DNA from 2 places in the Kribbella sp. NPDC002412 genome. Region 2 is predicted to be linked to the other one. Evidence: riboswitches for the same ligand, from Rfam matches in the RefSeq annotation. Region 2 holds a riboswitch; the other holds the start of a gene.

Region 1 (7,514 bases), on a different contig from region 2:
GTCGCCGCTGGTCGAGGACCCGGCCATGTCCCGGCCGGTGGAAGGTTCGCTCGACGCGCTGGCCCGGCTGGCCCGTTCGGTGAACCAGGTGGCGATCGTCACCGGTCGCCCGGCCCTGGTCGCCATCGAGCTGACCGGCGTCACCGGACACCCTGGTCTCGGGCGTCTCGTCGTACTCGGGCACTACGGGCTGGAGCGGTGGGACGCGGCGACTGGGCGGGTGACGAGTGACCCGGTGCCGTCCGGTGTTGCCGAAGCGCGTGACCGGCTGCCTGGGCTGCTGCAGGAGCTGGGGCTCGCCGATGCCTTCGTGGAGGACAAGGAGAGCTCGCTGGCGGTGCACACCCGCCGGATGGCCGATCCGACTGGTGCGTTCGACAGGTTGCGGGCGCCGCTGACCGAGCTGGCCGAGTCGACCGAGCTGCGGCTGGAGCCGGGCAACCTGGTGTTGGAGCTGCGGCCGCCGGGCATCGACAAAGGGGTCGCACTGCGGCGCCTGCTCGAGGACACCGGCGCTCAGTCGATCCTGTACGCCGGTGACGACCTCGGCGACCTGGCGGCGTACCGGGCGATCGAGGAGCAGCGCAAGGCCGGCCTGCGGGCCGTCCTGCTGGCCACGCGGTCGTCCAACGCGACCGAGCTGATCGACGCCGCGGACATCGTGGTGGACGACCCGACCGGTGTGGTGACCGTGCTCACGGCTCTTTCGGACGCGATCGCAGCACGCTGAAGGTCTGCGTCAGGGTCTGGCCGAAGGACTGGATCGGCCGCTCGACGTACCCGCCGTCCTTGAGGCCGGCCAGCCGCTCGAACGGGTTCCGCGACGCCGGGTCGCCGGTGAGGCACCACGAGACGACGACGCCGACGACGTACAGCGGCCACAGCAGCAGCCCGATCAGGCAGAAGTACTGCCAGGAGTGCCGCTCCTCGTGCCGCACCAGCGCCTCGTCGTCGAAGTACGCCCGCTCGTGCTTGCTCAGCACCACGTTCCCGATCGTGAACGCGCCCGCCATCGGGAACTTGATCTTGTACCCGTTCGCGAAGAACAGTCCCCGCGGCCCCCGGCTGAACCTGGCTCGCCCGATCACCCCGACCAGCAGGCCGGCGAGTGTGGACAGATTCAGGAAGTTCCCCACGACCTTCACCCACTGCCACCCAGTCATGCCTCAGTATGCGGTTCTGTCCGTGGCGTGAGTAAGACTTGGCCCGTGAGTTCGGTGGTGCGGGTTTGGCGTCCTGGGCGGGTGGTGGATCCGCACTCGGTGATCGGTGGCCTGCGGAAGGGTCCTGGCGATCCGGCGTACGTCTTCGATCCGGTACGGCGTGCCGTCTGGCGCGCCACGCGGACACCGGAGGGGCCGGTGTTGCTGCGGCTGACGCCGTACGCGTCGACCGGTGAAGTGGAGGCCGAGGCATGGGGTCCGGGCGCCGGGTGGGCCCTGGACGGGGTGCCGGAGCTGCTGGGGGACGCGGACAGCTGGGACGGGTTCGAGCCGTTGCCGGAGCACCGGGCGCTGGTGGACGCGGCGCGGCGGTTCCCGCACGTCCGGGTGCCGCGGACGCGAGCGGTGTTCGAGGCGATGGCCGCGGCCGGGATCGAACAGGTTGTCACCGGCAAGGAAGCGTTCCGGGCCTGGCGGCTGATCCTGCGCGAGTACGGCGAGGCCGCGCCCGGACCGCAGCCGCCGGACGGGCGCGTGATGCTGGTCCCGCCGGCGCCGGAGGAGTGGCGGATGATCCCGTCGTGGCAGTGGTTGCGGGCCGGCGTGGAGAACCGTCGTTCGAGGGTCGTGATCACGGCCGCGACTCGCGCGAAGGCGTTGGAGCGGACGCTGGAACTGACCGACTCCGCGGAGATCGAACGGCGGCTGCGGTCGTTGCCCGGCGTCGGGGTGTGGACGGCTGCTGAGGTGCGGCAGCGGGCGCACGGTGACGCGGATGCGTTCTCGTTCGCGGACTACCACGTGTCCCGCAACGTCTCGTACGCGTTGATCGGTGAGGAGCTCGACGACGACGGCTGTGCGGAGCTCATCGAGCCGTACCGCGGCCACCGCTTCCGGGTGCAGCGTCTGCTCGAGCTGACCGGCGTCGGCCACCCGCGCTACGGGCCTCGCAAGTCCCTGCCGACGCACACCCCGGGTGCGACCCATCGCTTGAGGTAGTCGCCCGCTGGGCACCGGTCCGGCACGATGACGATCGACGGGGACGGGCTGTACCTGGTCGCCGGGCTGGCCCTGCTGCTGGGCGCCGTACTGCCTCGCTTGCTCCGCCGGTACGCCGTGTCCGCGCCGATCGCGTTCCTCGGCGCCGGCCTGTTGCTCGGGCTGGCCGTCGACCGGTCCCGACTCAGTCCGATCGCCGAGCCCGAGCTGACCGAGCACCTGGCCGAGCTGACCGTCATCGTCGCGCTGATGGGTGTCGGCCTGGCGATCGACCGGCCGATCAGCCTGCTCCGATGGAGTGTCACGTGGCGGCTGTTGTTCGTTGCGATGCCGGCTGGTGTGGCTGCGCTGACCGGAGTGGGCTGGCTGCTCGGCCTGGCTCCCGCGACCGCGTTGCTGATCGCCGCCGTACTCGCGCCAACCGATCCGGTGCTCGCGTCGGACGTCCAGGTTGGCGGGCCGACCACCGGTGAGAGCGCCAAGCCGGACGAGGAGGACGAGGTGCGGTTCGCGCTGACGTCCGAGGCCGGGCTGAACGACGGACTGGCGTTCCCGCTGGTCTATCTGGCCGTCTTCGCCGCCACCAAATCGCACTCGGCGTGGGAATGGCTTGGTTGGTACGTCGTGGGCAAGACGGCGATCGGCGTCGCGGTCGGCCTCGGCGCCGGCTGGCTGCTGGGCAAGATGGCGTTCAGCGCGCCTGCCGAGAGCTTCCGGCTCGCGGACTCACGTGAGCCCGTCCTCGCGCTGGCCATGACACTCGGCGTTTACGGGCTGACCGAGGTGCTGCACGGGTACGGGTTCATCGCCGTCTTCATCGCGGCGCTCGCGCTTCGGGCGGCCGAGCGGAGTCACGAGTTCCACTCGGAGCTGCACAACTTCATCGGGGAGCTCGAACACATCCTGACCTGGGGGATCCTGCTCCTGCTCGGCGTCGCGATCACCGGCGGCCTGCTCGAACCGCTCACCCTGGCCGGCGCGGTGATCGGCGTACTGCTGGTGTTCGTCGTCCGTCCGGTCATCGCGTGGCTCTCGCTCGCGCGCTCGGAGCTGAATCGCTCCGAGCGCTGGATGACGGCCGCCTTCGGGGTCCGGGGCGTGACGTCGGTCTACTACCTGGCGGCCGTCGGTGTGCACTTCGCGACCGATCTGCCGTGGTTGTGGGCGACCGTCGGCTTCACCGTCGTGCTGAGCGTCCTTGTTCACGGCGTTGCCGCGACGCCTTTGATGCGTACGCTCGACGGCCGTCGGCGGTGAGCGCCCCGGCGGGCGGCGTGAGCCCGTGGCGGACGGCGGAGGCGGCGTTGATTCCGGCTGCGAACTCCTTCAGAACCTTGAACATGACTCCATCGTCCGAGGATCGAGCCGCCCGCAGAAGTGGCGCTCAGGACCACTATCGCTAAGATTGTGACACATGGGACGACGCACGGTTTCTGTCCTCGCGTACGACGGGATGACGGCCTTCGAGGCCGGGATCGTGATCGAGGTGTTCGGGCTGGCCTGGCCGGACATCGACCAGCCCTGGTACGGGCTGAAGGTCTGCACGGAGACGCCGGACCCGATCCGCGTGCTCGGCGGCGCCACGCTCAGCACTCCGCACGGCCTGGACGACTTCGCCGCCGCGGACACGGTCGTCATCCCGAGCGTCCACGACCCGCGCGGCGAGACGTCGGAGGCGCTGATCGAGGCGTTGCGGACTGCGCATCGGCGCGGCGCCCGGATGGTGTCGATCTGCTCGGGTGCGTTCGCGCTCGCGGCGGCCGGCCTGCTCGACGGCCGCCGGGCCACGACGCACTGGCGGTACGCCGACCTGCTCCGTGAGCGCTACCCGAAGGTCCATGTGGACCCGGAGCCGCTCTACACCGACGAAGGCGACGTACTCACGAGTGCGGGGTGTGCCGCCGGGCTGGACCTGGCCATGCACCTGGTCCGGAAGGACTACGGCGCGGCCGTGGCGAACGCGGTCGCCCGGCGGCTGGTGATCCAGCCGTACCGGGCCGGCGGGCAGGCGCAGTACATCGAGTCCCCGGTGCCGCCCGACCCCGACGACGCCTCGGTCGCGCGGAGCCTCGAGTGGGCGTTGGAGCATCTCGCCGAGCCGATCGGCGTACCGGATCTGGCCAGGCAGGCCGGGCTGTCGTCGCGGACCTACCTGCGGCATTTCGTGAAGGCGACCGGGACGACCCCGGGCAAGTGGCTGATCGCCCAGCGGATCCAGGCGGCTTTGACGATGCTGGAGACTGGTGACGCCCCGGTCGAGGAGATCGCGACCGCGGCCGGCTTCGCGACCCCGGTGACGCTGCGTCATCACTTCGCGAAGCAGCTCCACACGTCGCCCTCGGCGTACCGCCGTACTTTCCGGGCCCGGCACGGTTGAGATCGAGTGTCTCGGATGGTGGGAACCGAAGACACAATATGGACCCGATTGGGTAACCTCGGGGGAGCTCATCCAGAGGGACTGAGGGAAACGGCCCGTTGAAGTCCCGGCAACCCTCCCCGTTGAGGTCCCGTCCGGGACGCTCGCGGTGGAACGGTGCCAAATCCGTCCCGCGCCGAGATCCGGCGACCGGGGAAGATGAGGAGGGAACCTCCATGAGCCTGACCGCCGCCACCCACACCATCCGTGAAGGTGCCTTCGGCAACGGTACGCACCTGAGCTGTCGCGCCTGTGGGGCGAAGTCGCCGCTCGGTCCGTTATACGCCTGTACGGAGTGCTTCGGTCCGCTCGAGGTCGGGTACGAGTACCCCACCATCACCCGTGAGCAGATCGAGGCCGGCCCCAAGAACATCTGGCGCTACCAGCCGCTGCTACCCGTCCCGGTCGACGTGGCCAGCTTCCCGAACACCGAACCCGGCTACACCCGGCTGATCGACGCCGGCAACCTGGCCCGCGAGCTGGGCCTGCGCAGACTGTGGGTGAAGGACGACTCCGGCAACCCGACGCACTCCTTCAAGGACCGTGTCGTCGCCAGCGCCCTGAGCGCCACCCGTGAGCTCGGCATGAAGGTCTTCGCCTGCCCCTCCACCGGCAACCTGGCCAACGCCGTCGCCGCGGCCGCCGCCCGGGCCGGCATCCGCTCGGTCGTGTTCATCCCGCACGACCTCGAGCGCCCCAAGGTCATCACCAGCGCCGTGTACGACGGCACGCTGGTCGCGGTCGAGGGCAACTACGACGACGTGAACAAGCTGGCGTCCGAGATCGCCGGCGAGGAGGAGGGCTGGGCGTTCGTCAACGTCAACGTCCGCCCGTACTACTCCGAGGGCTCCAAGACGCTCGCCTTCGAGATCGCCGAGCAGCTCGGCTGGCGGCTGCCGCAGCAGATCGTCATCCCGGTCGCCTCCGGCTCGCAGCTGACCAAGGTCGACAAGGGCTTCACCGAGCTCGGCAAGCTCGGCCTGGTCGACGCGACCGACTACAAGGTGTACGGCGCCCAGGCCACCGGCTGCTCGCCGGTCGCGCAGGCGTTCCGGGACGGGTACGACGTGGTGAAGCCGGTCAAGCCGGACACCATCGCCAAGTCGCTCGCGATCGGCAACCCGGCCGACGGGCCGTACGTCCTGGACGTGGCCCGCCGTACCGGTGGCGCCATCGAGGACGTCACCGACGAAGAGGTCATCGAGGGCATCCGGCTGCTGGCCCGCACCGAGGGCATCTTCACCGAGACCGCGGGCGGGGTGACGGTCGCGACCCTGAAGAAGCTGGTCGAGACCGGCCAGCTCGACCCCGAGGCCGAGACGGTGATCATCAACTCCGGCGACGGGCTGAAGACGCTCGACGCCGTGGCCGACCGGGTCGGCCCCAAGGTGACCATCCCCGCGTCGTACGACGCCTTCGTGAAGGCAGGCCTGCAGTGAGCGTGAGTGTCCGGGTCCCCACCATCCTGCGCCAGTACACCCAGGGCGCGTCCTCGGTCAGCGCCGAGGGCGCGACGCTCAGCGAGGTGCTCGAGTCCCTCGACACCGCCTACCCGGGCATCAAGGGCCGCGTGCTGGACGACTCCGGCGAGCTGCGCCGCTTCGTCAACGTGTACGTCGACAACGACGACGTACGCTTCGCCGACGGCCTGCAGACCTCGGTCAAGGACGGCGGCGAGATCTCGATCATCCCCGCCGTCGCGGGCGGCTAAGGCACCATTGCGGGATGCGCGCTGTCCTAGTCGAGCAGTACGGCGTCCTGCCCACTGTCGCCGAGGTGGCGGCCCCTGAGCCGGAGCCCGGTGGTGTCGTCCTGAAGGTCGAGGCCACCGGGTTGTGCCGCAGCGACTGGCACGGCTGGATGGGGCACGACGCGGACATCGTCCTGCCCCACGTCCCTGGGCACGAACTGGCCGGAACGATCGCCGCCATCGGTCCCGGGGTCGACGGCTGGCAGGTCGGCGACCGCGTCACCACGCCGTTCATCTGCGCGTGCGGCACGTGCGAACAGTGCCTCTCCGGAAACCAGCAGGTCTGCCCCAACCAGCTCCAGCCCGGCTTCAACTACTGGGGCTCCTTCGCCACGCACGTCGCCGTACCGTTCGCCGCGGTCAACTTGGTGCGCCTGCCCGACGATCTCGACTTCGACACCGCGGCCGGCTTGGGTTGTCGTTTCGCGACCTCCTTCCGCGCTGTTCGTCAGGTCGGCCGGGTCGCCGCGGACGAGAACGTGGTGATCTTCGGCTGCGGCGGCGTCGGGTTGTCCGCGGTCATGATCGCGGCCGCCCTCGGCGCGCGCGTGATCGCCGTCGACAAGAACCCCGACGCTCTGACGCTGGCCCGCGCGTACGGCGCTGCCGACACCGTCCTGGCATCTGCCGACACTGTGTCCCACCTCCGCGACCTCACCGGCGGCGGCGCCCACGTCACGATGGACGCTCTCGGCTCGAACTCCATCGTCCAGCAAGCCCTCCTCACCTTGCGCCCCCGCGGCCGCCACCTCCAGGTCGGCCTCCTCCCCTCCGGCGTCCAACTCGACGTAGGCCGCCTGATCGGCCAGGAACTCGAATGGCTGGGCAGTCACGGCATGCCCGCCCACGCCTACCCCGAAATGCTGACCCTAGTTGCCAACGGCAACCTCAATCCGGCCGCGCTGATCACCCGAACCATCACCCTGGAAGAAACCCCCACCGCCCTGGCCGCCCTGACCAACAACACCCCCGCCGGCATAACCATCATCAGACCTTGACCCACGCGCGCTACGCGGTCGCTCCTCCGTCGCGCCCGCCTACCAGGTCTGCCTCTTCACACTTGGGTGGGCCGACGCCACACTGATTTCATGGCGGGTGGTTCCTGGTTGGAGTCGGCTCGCGGGGGCCGCAGCGCGTTGATCGTGGCGAGCAACGCATACCAAGATCCGGGGCTCAGTGAGTTGCG
Region 2 (7,514 bases):
GACCCTCGAGGACCTGGTCGACCACGGCCGCGTGCTGATCGACCCGAACACGCTGTCCGCCGCGGGCACCGACTCGCTGGGCACGTTCACGGTCAGCCCGGACGGCAAGTACTTCGCCTACGGCATCAACGAGAGCGGCAGCGACTGGACCACGTTCCGGCTGCTCGACATCGCCACCGGCACGCCGGTCGACGACGTGGTGACGGAGGCCAAGTTCTGCGAGGCGACCTGGTTGCCGGACAGTTCGGCGTACCTCTATCTGCACTACCCGGCCAGCGGTCGCAGCGAAGGCACCGAGACCAAGACACTGTCGGGCGGCCGGTTGATGTTGCACCGGGTCGGCACGCCGCAGGCGTCGGACGAGTTGGTGCTGGACTTCCCGGACAACGACCGCATCTTCATCACGCCCGAGGTGTCCGAGGACGACCGCTATCTCGTCGTCCACATCAGCGAGGGCACCGACCCGGCGACCCGGCTGTGGGTCTTCCCGATCACGTCGGACGACGGCATCGGCGAACCGATCAAGGTGGTCGACTACCTCGCGGACGAGATCACGTTCGTGCGGATGTCCGGTGATCAACTCGTCGTGCGCACCGACCGCGACGCACCCCGCGGCCGGGTCGTGCTCGCCTCCCTCGATGGGCAGTTCACCGACCTGATCCCGGAGGGCGAGGGCACCCTGCAGGCGGTCCGCGGTACGGCGAGCGGTCTCGCGACGCTCACTCTGGTCGACGCGCAGCCCGTGCTCACGCTCTACGCGCTGGACGGCTCCGACGCCCGCGTGGTGGAGGCGCCGGGCGGGGGAGTGGTCGGCATGAACGCCTCCCCGGAGTACGACGAGCTCTTCGTCGGACTGTCCACACCGACCGACCCGACCCTCTCGTACGTCGTTTCGGCCTCGACCCGCGCCGTCCGCGCGCTGCCCGAGCTCGTCCGCGGGGCGGGTGGCTTCACGTCGCCGGCCATCACGGTCGAGCGCCGGCTCGAGCCCGGGCGCGAGGTGCCGTACTTCCTGATCAGCCGCGCCGACCTCGACTTCTCGTCACCACGCCCGACCATGCTCTACGGGTACGGCGGCTTCCGCATCCCGATCCTGGCCGAGTACCGGCCGGGCTGGCCGGCGTGGCTGGCCGCCGGCGGGGTGCTGGTGATCGCGAACCTGCGCGGTGGCGGCGAGTACGGCAGCGCCTGGCACGACGCGGGCCGCCTGAAGAACAAGCAGAACGTCTTCGACGACTTCATCGCCGTCGCCGAGCACCTGCGCGACACCGGCGTGACCACGCCGGAGCAGCTGGCCATCCACGGTCGCAGCAACGGCGGTCTGCTGGTCGGCGCCGTGATGACGCAGCGGCCCGACCTGTTCGCGGTCGCGCTGCCGGGTGTCGGCGTACTCGACATGCTGAGGTTCCACCTGTTCACGGTGGGGGCCGCCTGGACCTCCGACTTCGGGCATCCGGACAACCCGGAGCAGTTCGAGGACCTGCTGGCGTACTCACCGCTGCACCGGGTGCAGGAGGGGACGGCGTACCCGGCCACGCTCGTGGTCACCGGTGACCACGACGACCGGGTGGTGCCGTTGCACAGCCACAAGTTCATCGCCGCGTTGCAGCATGCCCAGTCCTCCGCCGAACCTGTCTTGACCAGGGTCGAGGTCAACACCGGCCACGGCTTCGGGAAACCCGCCGCGATGGTCGCGTCGGAATGGGCGGACCTACTGGCGTTCGCTGCTCACCATGTAGGCCTTCAACCTCCTGAGCAGTAGGAGGGCTGCATCACCAGATGCGAGGCGCTTGGAGGTCGCGGGGGTCGTCGGCGGGCTGACAGCCGTGCGCGGACTCCTCGTACTCCGACCGCGGCCCGCTGGTGGCCAGCGTCCGTACGGCGTTGACGAGGCGGTCGACGTGCTCCCGCGTCGTCCCGAGGCCGAGGCTCGCGCGGACCGCCGTACCGTGCTCGGGGGAATCCGCGAGCAGGTGGCCGACGAGCGGGTGCGCACAGAACTTGCCGTCGCGGACGCCGATGCCGTACTCGGCGCTGAGCGCCGCGGACACCAGGGTCGAGGTCAGACCGGCGACGGTGAAACACACCGTGCCGACGCGGTCCGCGTCCTGGCCGAAGATCGAGTACGTCGTGACGCCGGGAATCTGTGCGAGACCGGTCCGGAGCCGGGCGAGCAGGCTGCGCTCGTGCTGCTCGATGGCATCGCGGTGCCTGCTGATCGCCGCACAGGCCGAGGCCAGCGCGATCGCGCCGATCACGTTGGGGGAGCCGCCCTCGTGCCGCGCCGGGCCGGTCGCCCAGACCACGAGGTCCTCGGTGACCGCGGTCGTCGCGCCGCCGCCGTACAGGTAGGGCTCGGCGGCGTCCAGCCAGTCGGAGCGGCCGATCAGAGCGCCGGCGCCGTACGGGGCGTAGAGCTTGTGGCCGGACAGGGCGACCCAGTCGACGTCCAGTTCGGCGATGTCCACCGGCCGGTGCGGCGCGAGCTGCGCGGCGTCCAGGCAGACGCGCGCACCGTGCGCCTTGGCGACGGCCGCGATCTCCGCGATCGGGAAGATCTCGCCGGTCACGTTGGACGCGCCGGTCACGACGACGAGCCGCGGGCCTTCCGGCGCGTTGCGGAGCGCGTCGGCGACGTTGGTCACGGCCTCGCTCGGGCTAGCCGGCGCTGCGAGGCGCACGGTCCGCTCGGCCGGCCAGGGCAGGAGCGCTGCGTGATGCTCGGACTCGAACACGATCACGGTCGCGTCCGCGGGGACGGCGTGGGCGAGCAGGTTCAGCGCGTCGGTCGTCTGCCGGGTGAAGATGACCTGGTCGTCGTCACGGGCGCCGACGAACGCGTGCACCTCAGCGCGGGCCCGCTCGTACCACTGGGTGGTGATGCGGGAGGCGTACCCGTTGCCGCGGTGCACCGAGGCGTACGACGGTAGCGCCGCCTCGACGCTGGCGCGGACCGACTCCAGACACGGCGCGCTGGCGCCGTGGTCGAAGTTCGCGTAGTCGGTGACCCGGCCGTCGGCCAGCGGGACCAGCAGGTCCGAACCGACGGTGGCGGGGATGCTGCCGGTGGCGAGGCGGGCCACAGTCGGCCGCGTGGTCGTCGTACTGGCAGGCTCGAGGATGGAGAGGATCGACATGCTGCTGCTCCCAGGAAGTCCGCACTTGCCGAGCGGGGTATCCGCACGGCCTGGTCTTCACCCGGGGCACCCCACCGCGGAGGAGGGTTGCCGGCCAGCGAGCCGGGGCTTGACGCTGGCGCTCATGACCTGCCGAAGACGGTAACGAACGGGCTACGGCTGACGCCAGTGGCTATCTCATGTGATGAGATGAGCGAACACATCGTGGACACATTGGGGATCGCATGACTTGGAGAGCACCTGCCGTCGAGCGACCGAGCGGCTCGTTGATCGCGCCGGAGCGCTCATTGCTCCAGGGTTACCTGGACTTCTATCGCACGACTCTGCTCTTCAAGTGCGCCGGGCTGACCGCCGCGCAGCTGGCCGAGCGGCCGTCGCCGCCGTCGAACCTCTCGCTGCTCGGACTGATCCGGCACCTGACCAAGGTCGAGCGGATCTGGTTTCGCATCCACTTCGCCGCCGTCCCTGCCGAGCCCGTGTTTCCCCTGGAGCTCGGGAAGGACGCGGACTTCGAGCTCATCGATCCTGCTGACGCCGAGGCGGCGTACGACGGCCTGATCGAGGAGTGGAAGCTGTCCGACGAGGCCGCTGCCGGGCACTCGCTGGACGAGCGCTTCACCTTCAGGGACACCGAGTCGACGCTGCGGATGATCTACATCCACCTGATCGGCGAGTACGCCCGCCACTGCGGCCACGCCGACCTCGTCCGAGAACAACTGGACGGCACCACCGGCGCCTAGGCTGCGGCAGTGCCCTTCACGCTTGCCCACCCGGCGGCCGTTCTCCCTCTGATCCGGCGTCCCTTGGTGTCTTCAGCGCTGGTAGCCGGCGCGATCGCACCCGACCTGCTGTACGTCGACCCGCTCTACCGCCTCGCCACCCAGCAGATCAACGGCAACCTGACTCTGACGCTGACCCACGAGTTCACGTCAGCCTTCTGGCTCGACCCCCTGATCGCGCTGCTCCTGCTCGCGGTCTTCTACCTGATCCTCAGGCGTCCACTCGTAGCCCTCGCGCCGGCAGCTCTTGCCTCACGTCTCCCGCCCGCACCGACTTGGTCGCCGGTAGTCCTCGCGTGGGCCGCGGTCTCCGCCGTCCTCGGCGCCTTCACGCATGTGCTCTGGGACTCGTTGACCCACGGCCACGGCTACTTCGTCCGCCGCTTCCCCGACATCTTCGTCGCCGAGGTGACCGCTGCCTGGGACGCGTACCGCATCCTGCAGTACGTCAGCACCCTCGGCGGCTGCCTGATCCTCGCCATCTGGCTCTACCGCTGGTTCCGCCGCGCCCCGGTGCATGCGGTGGGTGGCCTCGTCCCGTCCTGGGTGCGGTACGTCGTCGTCGCCGGCGTGCTCGCGCTGGGTATCGCGGGAGCCTTCGTACAGCTGGACGGAGCCGAGGAACTCGTCGGCGAGACCGCAGTACGACTCGTGCTCACAGGTCTCGTTCTCGGCGGTCTGGTGGCTCTGGCCTGGTATGTGGTGCTCTGGCACCTGTTCCGGTGGCGGCGCCGTGACGCTACGGATGGGGCAGTGTGATCGGCGTGTGACACGTGGGACTCGAGAGGTAATCGGGGTAGCCTGAGGCATATGGCGACCCGCACGTCTTCCCCGGCGCGGGCGCAGAAGTCGGCAGCCAACCGGCCGAGTACGGCACGGTCGGCTGCTGGTGGACGCTCCCGTCCGTCAGGCGCCCAGAAGCGTGGGCAGAGCGCGAAGCGCGGTGGATCCACCGCCGCGCGGACCAGCACGCCCAAAAACAGCGGACCGGGCCCGTTCGCGGCCGCCATGCTCGCGCTCGGCCGCGGCTTCGTGAAGCTCTGGATCGGCATCGCGCACCTGCTCGGCGGCATGGTCCGCGGAATCGGCAACGGCGCCCGCGACCTCGACCCCGAGCACCGCCGCGACGGCGCCGGCCTGTTCCTGATCGGCCTGGGCGTCGTGGTGGCCGCCGCCATCTGGTGGCAGCTGCCAGGTGCCGTCGGCAACGTCATCCGGACCGTCGTCGGCGGCAGTGTCGGCATGCTCGGCTGGGCCGTCCCGCTGATGCTGCTGTTCATCGCGCTGCGCACCATGCGCAACCCGGACCGCAACGGCCCGGCCGGCCGGCAGGTGATCGGCTGGACGACGTTCGGGCTCGGTGTGCTCGGCCTGATCCACATCGCCAACGGCCTGCCCCGGCCCGGCAACCCGGCCGACGCCCCGATCCAGGAGGCGGGCGGCGCGATCGGGTACTTCATCTCCACGTTCCTGTCCGACCTGCTCACGCAGTACGTCGCCGCACCGCTGCTGGTCCTGCTGTCGATCTTCGGCGCGCTGGTGATCACCGGGACGCCGGTCTACGCGATCCCACTGCGGGTCCGCGCGGCCTTCGACGTGCTGATGGGACGTACGGCGCTGCCCGAGGACGCACCGTCCGTCGTGGCCGCGCCGACCGACGACACCGTCCGGCTGACCCGCAAGGAGCGCCGCGCCAAGGCAGCCGCCGAGGAAGAGGACGGCGAGCCCACGATCAAGCCGTACGACTCGCCGGTGCTCGAGGGGCGCGAGCTCACCAAGCGCGGCCGCAAGTCGAAGGCCGCCCCGCCCGCGCCGGAGGAGGACGCGTACGACGTCGACGCCGCGGCGGCCGCCGCCGTACCCTCGCCGTCGCCGGTCGTTGCCTCGGGCAAGTCTTCCCCGGACTCGCCGCCGGAGCCGCCGCCGCACACTCCGCTGCCGCAGCGGGTCGAGCAGCTGAGCCTGTCCGGCGACATCACCTACACGCTGCCCGACGGGCAGATGCTCAAGCCCGGCTCGGTGCACAAGGCGCGGACCAAGGCGTCCGACCAGGTCGTCGACCGGCTCACCGAGGTGTTCGAGCAGTTCGGCATCGACGCCCAGGTCACCGGGTACACCCGCGGCCCGACAGTCACGCGGTACGAGGTCGAGCTCGGCTCCGCGGTGAAGGTCGAGAAGGTCACCGCGCTGTCGAAGAACATCGCCTACGCGGTCGCCTCGGCCGACGTCCGGATCCTGTCCCCGATCCCGGGCAAGTCCGCGATCGGCATCGAGATCCCGAACACCGACAAGGAGATCGTCAGCCTCGGCGACGTCATCCGGAGCGCGACGGCTCGTAACGACCATCACCCGATGGTCGCGGGGCTCGGCAAGGACGTCGAGGGCGGCTTCGTCGTCGCGAACATGGCGAAGATGCCGCACCTGCTGGTCGCGGGCGCCACCGGTTCGGGCAAGTCGTCGTTCGTGAACTCGCTGATCACCTCGATCCTGATGCGGGCCACGCCGGACGAGGTGCGGATGATCCTGGTCGACCCGAAGCGGGTCGAGCTGAACAACTACGAGGGCATCCCGCACCTGATCACCCCGATCATCACCAACGCCAAGAAGGCCGCCGAGGCGCTGCAGTGGGTCGTCCGCGAGATGGACATGCGGTACGACGACCTGGCCGCGTTCGGGTTCCGGCACGTCGACGACTTCAACAAGGCGGTCCGGGCGGGCAAGGTGAAGCCGCCACCGGGGTCCGAGCGGGTGCTGACGCCGTACCCCTATCTGCTGGTGATCGTCGACGAGCTGGCCGACCTGATGATGGTCGCCCCACGTGACGTCGAGGACTCGATCGTCCGGATCACCCAGCTGGCGCGTGCGGCCGGCATCCACCTGGTGCTCGCCACCCAGCGACCCTCGGTGGACGTCGTCACCGGTCTGATCAAGGCGAACGTGCCGTCGCGGCTGGCGTTCGCGACCTCGTCGCTGGCCGACAGCCGGGTCATCCTGGACCAGCCGGGCGCGGAGAAGCTGGTCGGCCAGGGTGACGGCCTGTTCCTGCCGATGGGCGCGAGCAAGCCGATGCGTATCCAGGGCGCCTGGGTCACCGAGTCGGAGATCCGCGGCGTGGTCGACCACTGCAAGGAGCAACTGCAGCCGACGTACCGCGAGGACGTCACCGCTGTTGCCGGCCCGAGCCGGGAGCTCGACGACGAGATCGGCGACGACATGGACCTGGTCGTCCAGGCCGCCGAGCTGATCGTCTCCACGCAGTTCGGCTCCACCTCGATGCTGCAGCGCAAGCTCCGCGTCGGCTTCGCCAAGGCCGGCCGCCTGATGGACATCCTGGAAAGCCGAGGCGTCGTCGGCCCGAGCGAAGGCTCCAAGGCCCGGGACGTCCTCGTCAAGCCCGACGACCTAGAGGACTTCATCACCACCCTCCGAGGAGAGTGACGTGCCCCCCAGCACCCCCGTTACCCCCCTCACCCACCCAGCCACCCCCACCCGGCCGGCCACCCCACCACGCCGCCACACCACCCTCGCGCCCAGCGCGGCCACTGCGACAACCCGCCCGGCACCCGGCAGGCTCGCCACCGCGCGCCCCACGCCAGCC

The links. Region 2 has a riboswitch for S-adenosylmethionine ahead of ACWCOV_RS10755 (aminotransferase class V-fold PLP-dependent enzyme). Riboswitches for the same ligand answer to the same signal wherever they lie in the genome.
Region 1: another riboswitch for S-adenosylmethionine. It lies ahead of thrC (threonine synthase); the one in region 2 lies ahead of ACWCOV_RS10755 (aminotransferase class V-fold PLP-dependent enzyme).

The regions. Positions count from the first base shown of each region.
Region 1 covers NZ_JBSFBL010000003.1:206,947-214,460, reverse strand. The annotation lists gene otsB (trehalose-phosphatase) at 1-730, shown strand, start outside; gene ACWCOV_RS04185 (hypothetical protein) at 696-1,163, opposite strand; gene ACWCOV_RS04180 (DNA-3-methyladenine glycosylase family protein) at 1,209-2,162, shown strand; gene ACWCOV_RS04175 (cation:proton antiporter) at 2,190-3,419, shown strand; gene ACWCOV_RS04170 (helix-turn-helix domain-containing protein) at 3,577-4,539, shown strand; SAM riboswitch class I at 4,605-4,744, shown strand; gene thrC (threonine synthase) at 4,755-6,017, shown strand; gene ACWCOV_RS04160 (ubiquitin-like small modifier protein 1) at 6,014-6,289, shown strand; gene ACWCOV_RS04155 (zinc-dependent alcohol dehydrogenase family protein) at 6,304-7,326, shown strand; gene ACWCOV_RS04150 (caspase family protein) at 7,417-7,514, shown strand, end outside.
Region 2 covers NZ_JBSFBL010000010.1:50,895-58,408, forward strand. The annotation lists gene ACWCOV_RS10750 (prolyl oligopeptidase family serine peptidase) at 1-1,762, shown strand, start outside; gene ACWCOV_RS10755 (aminotransferase class V-fold PLP-dependent enzyme) at 1,773-3,137, opposite strand; SAM riboswitch class IV at 3,154-3,267, opposite strand; gene ACWCOV_RS10760 (DinB family protein) at 3,362-3,877, shown strand; gene ACWCOV_RS10765 (DUF4184 family protein) at 3,887-4,675, shown strand; gene ACWCOV_RS10770 (DNA translocase FtsK 4TM domain-containing protein) at 4,727-7,354, shown strand.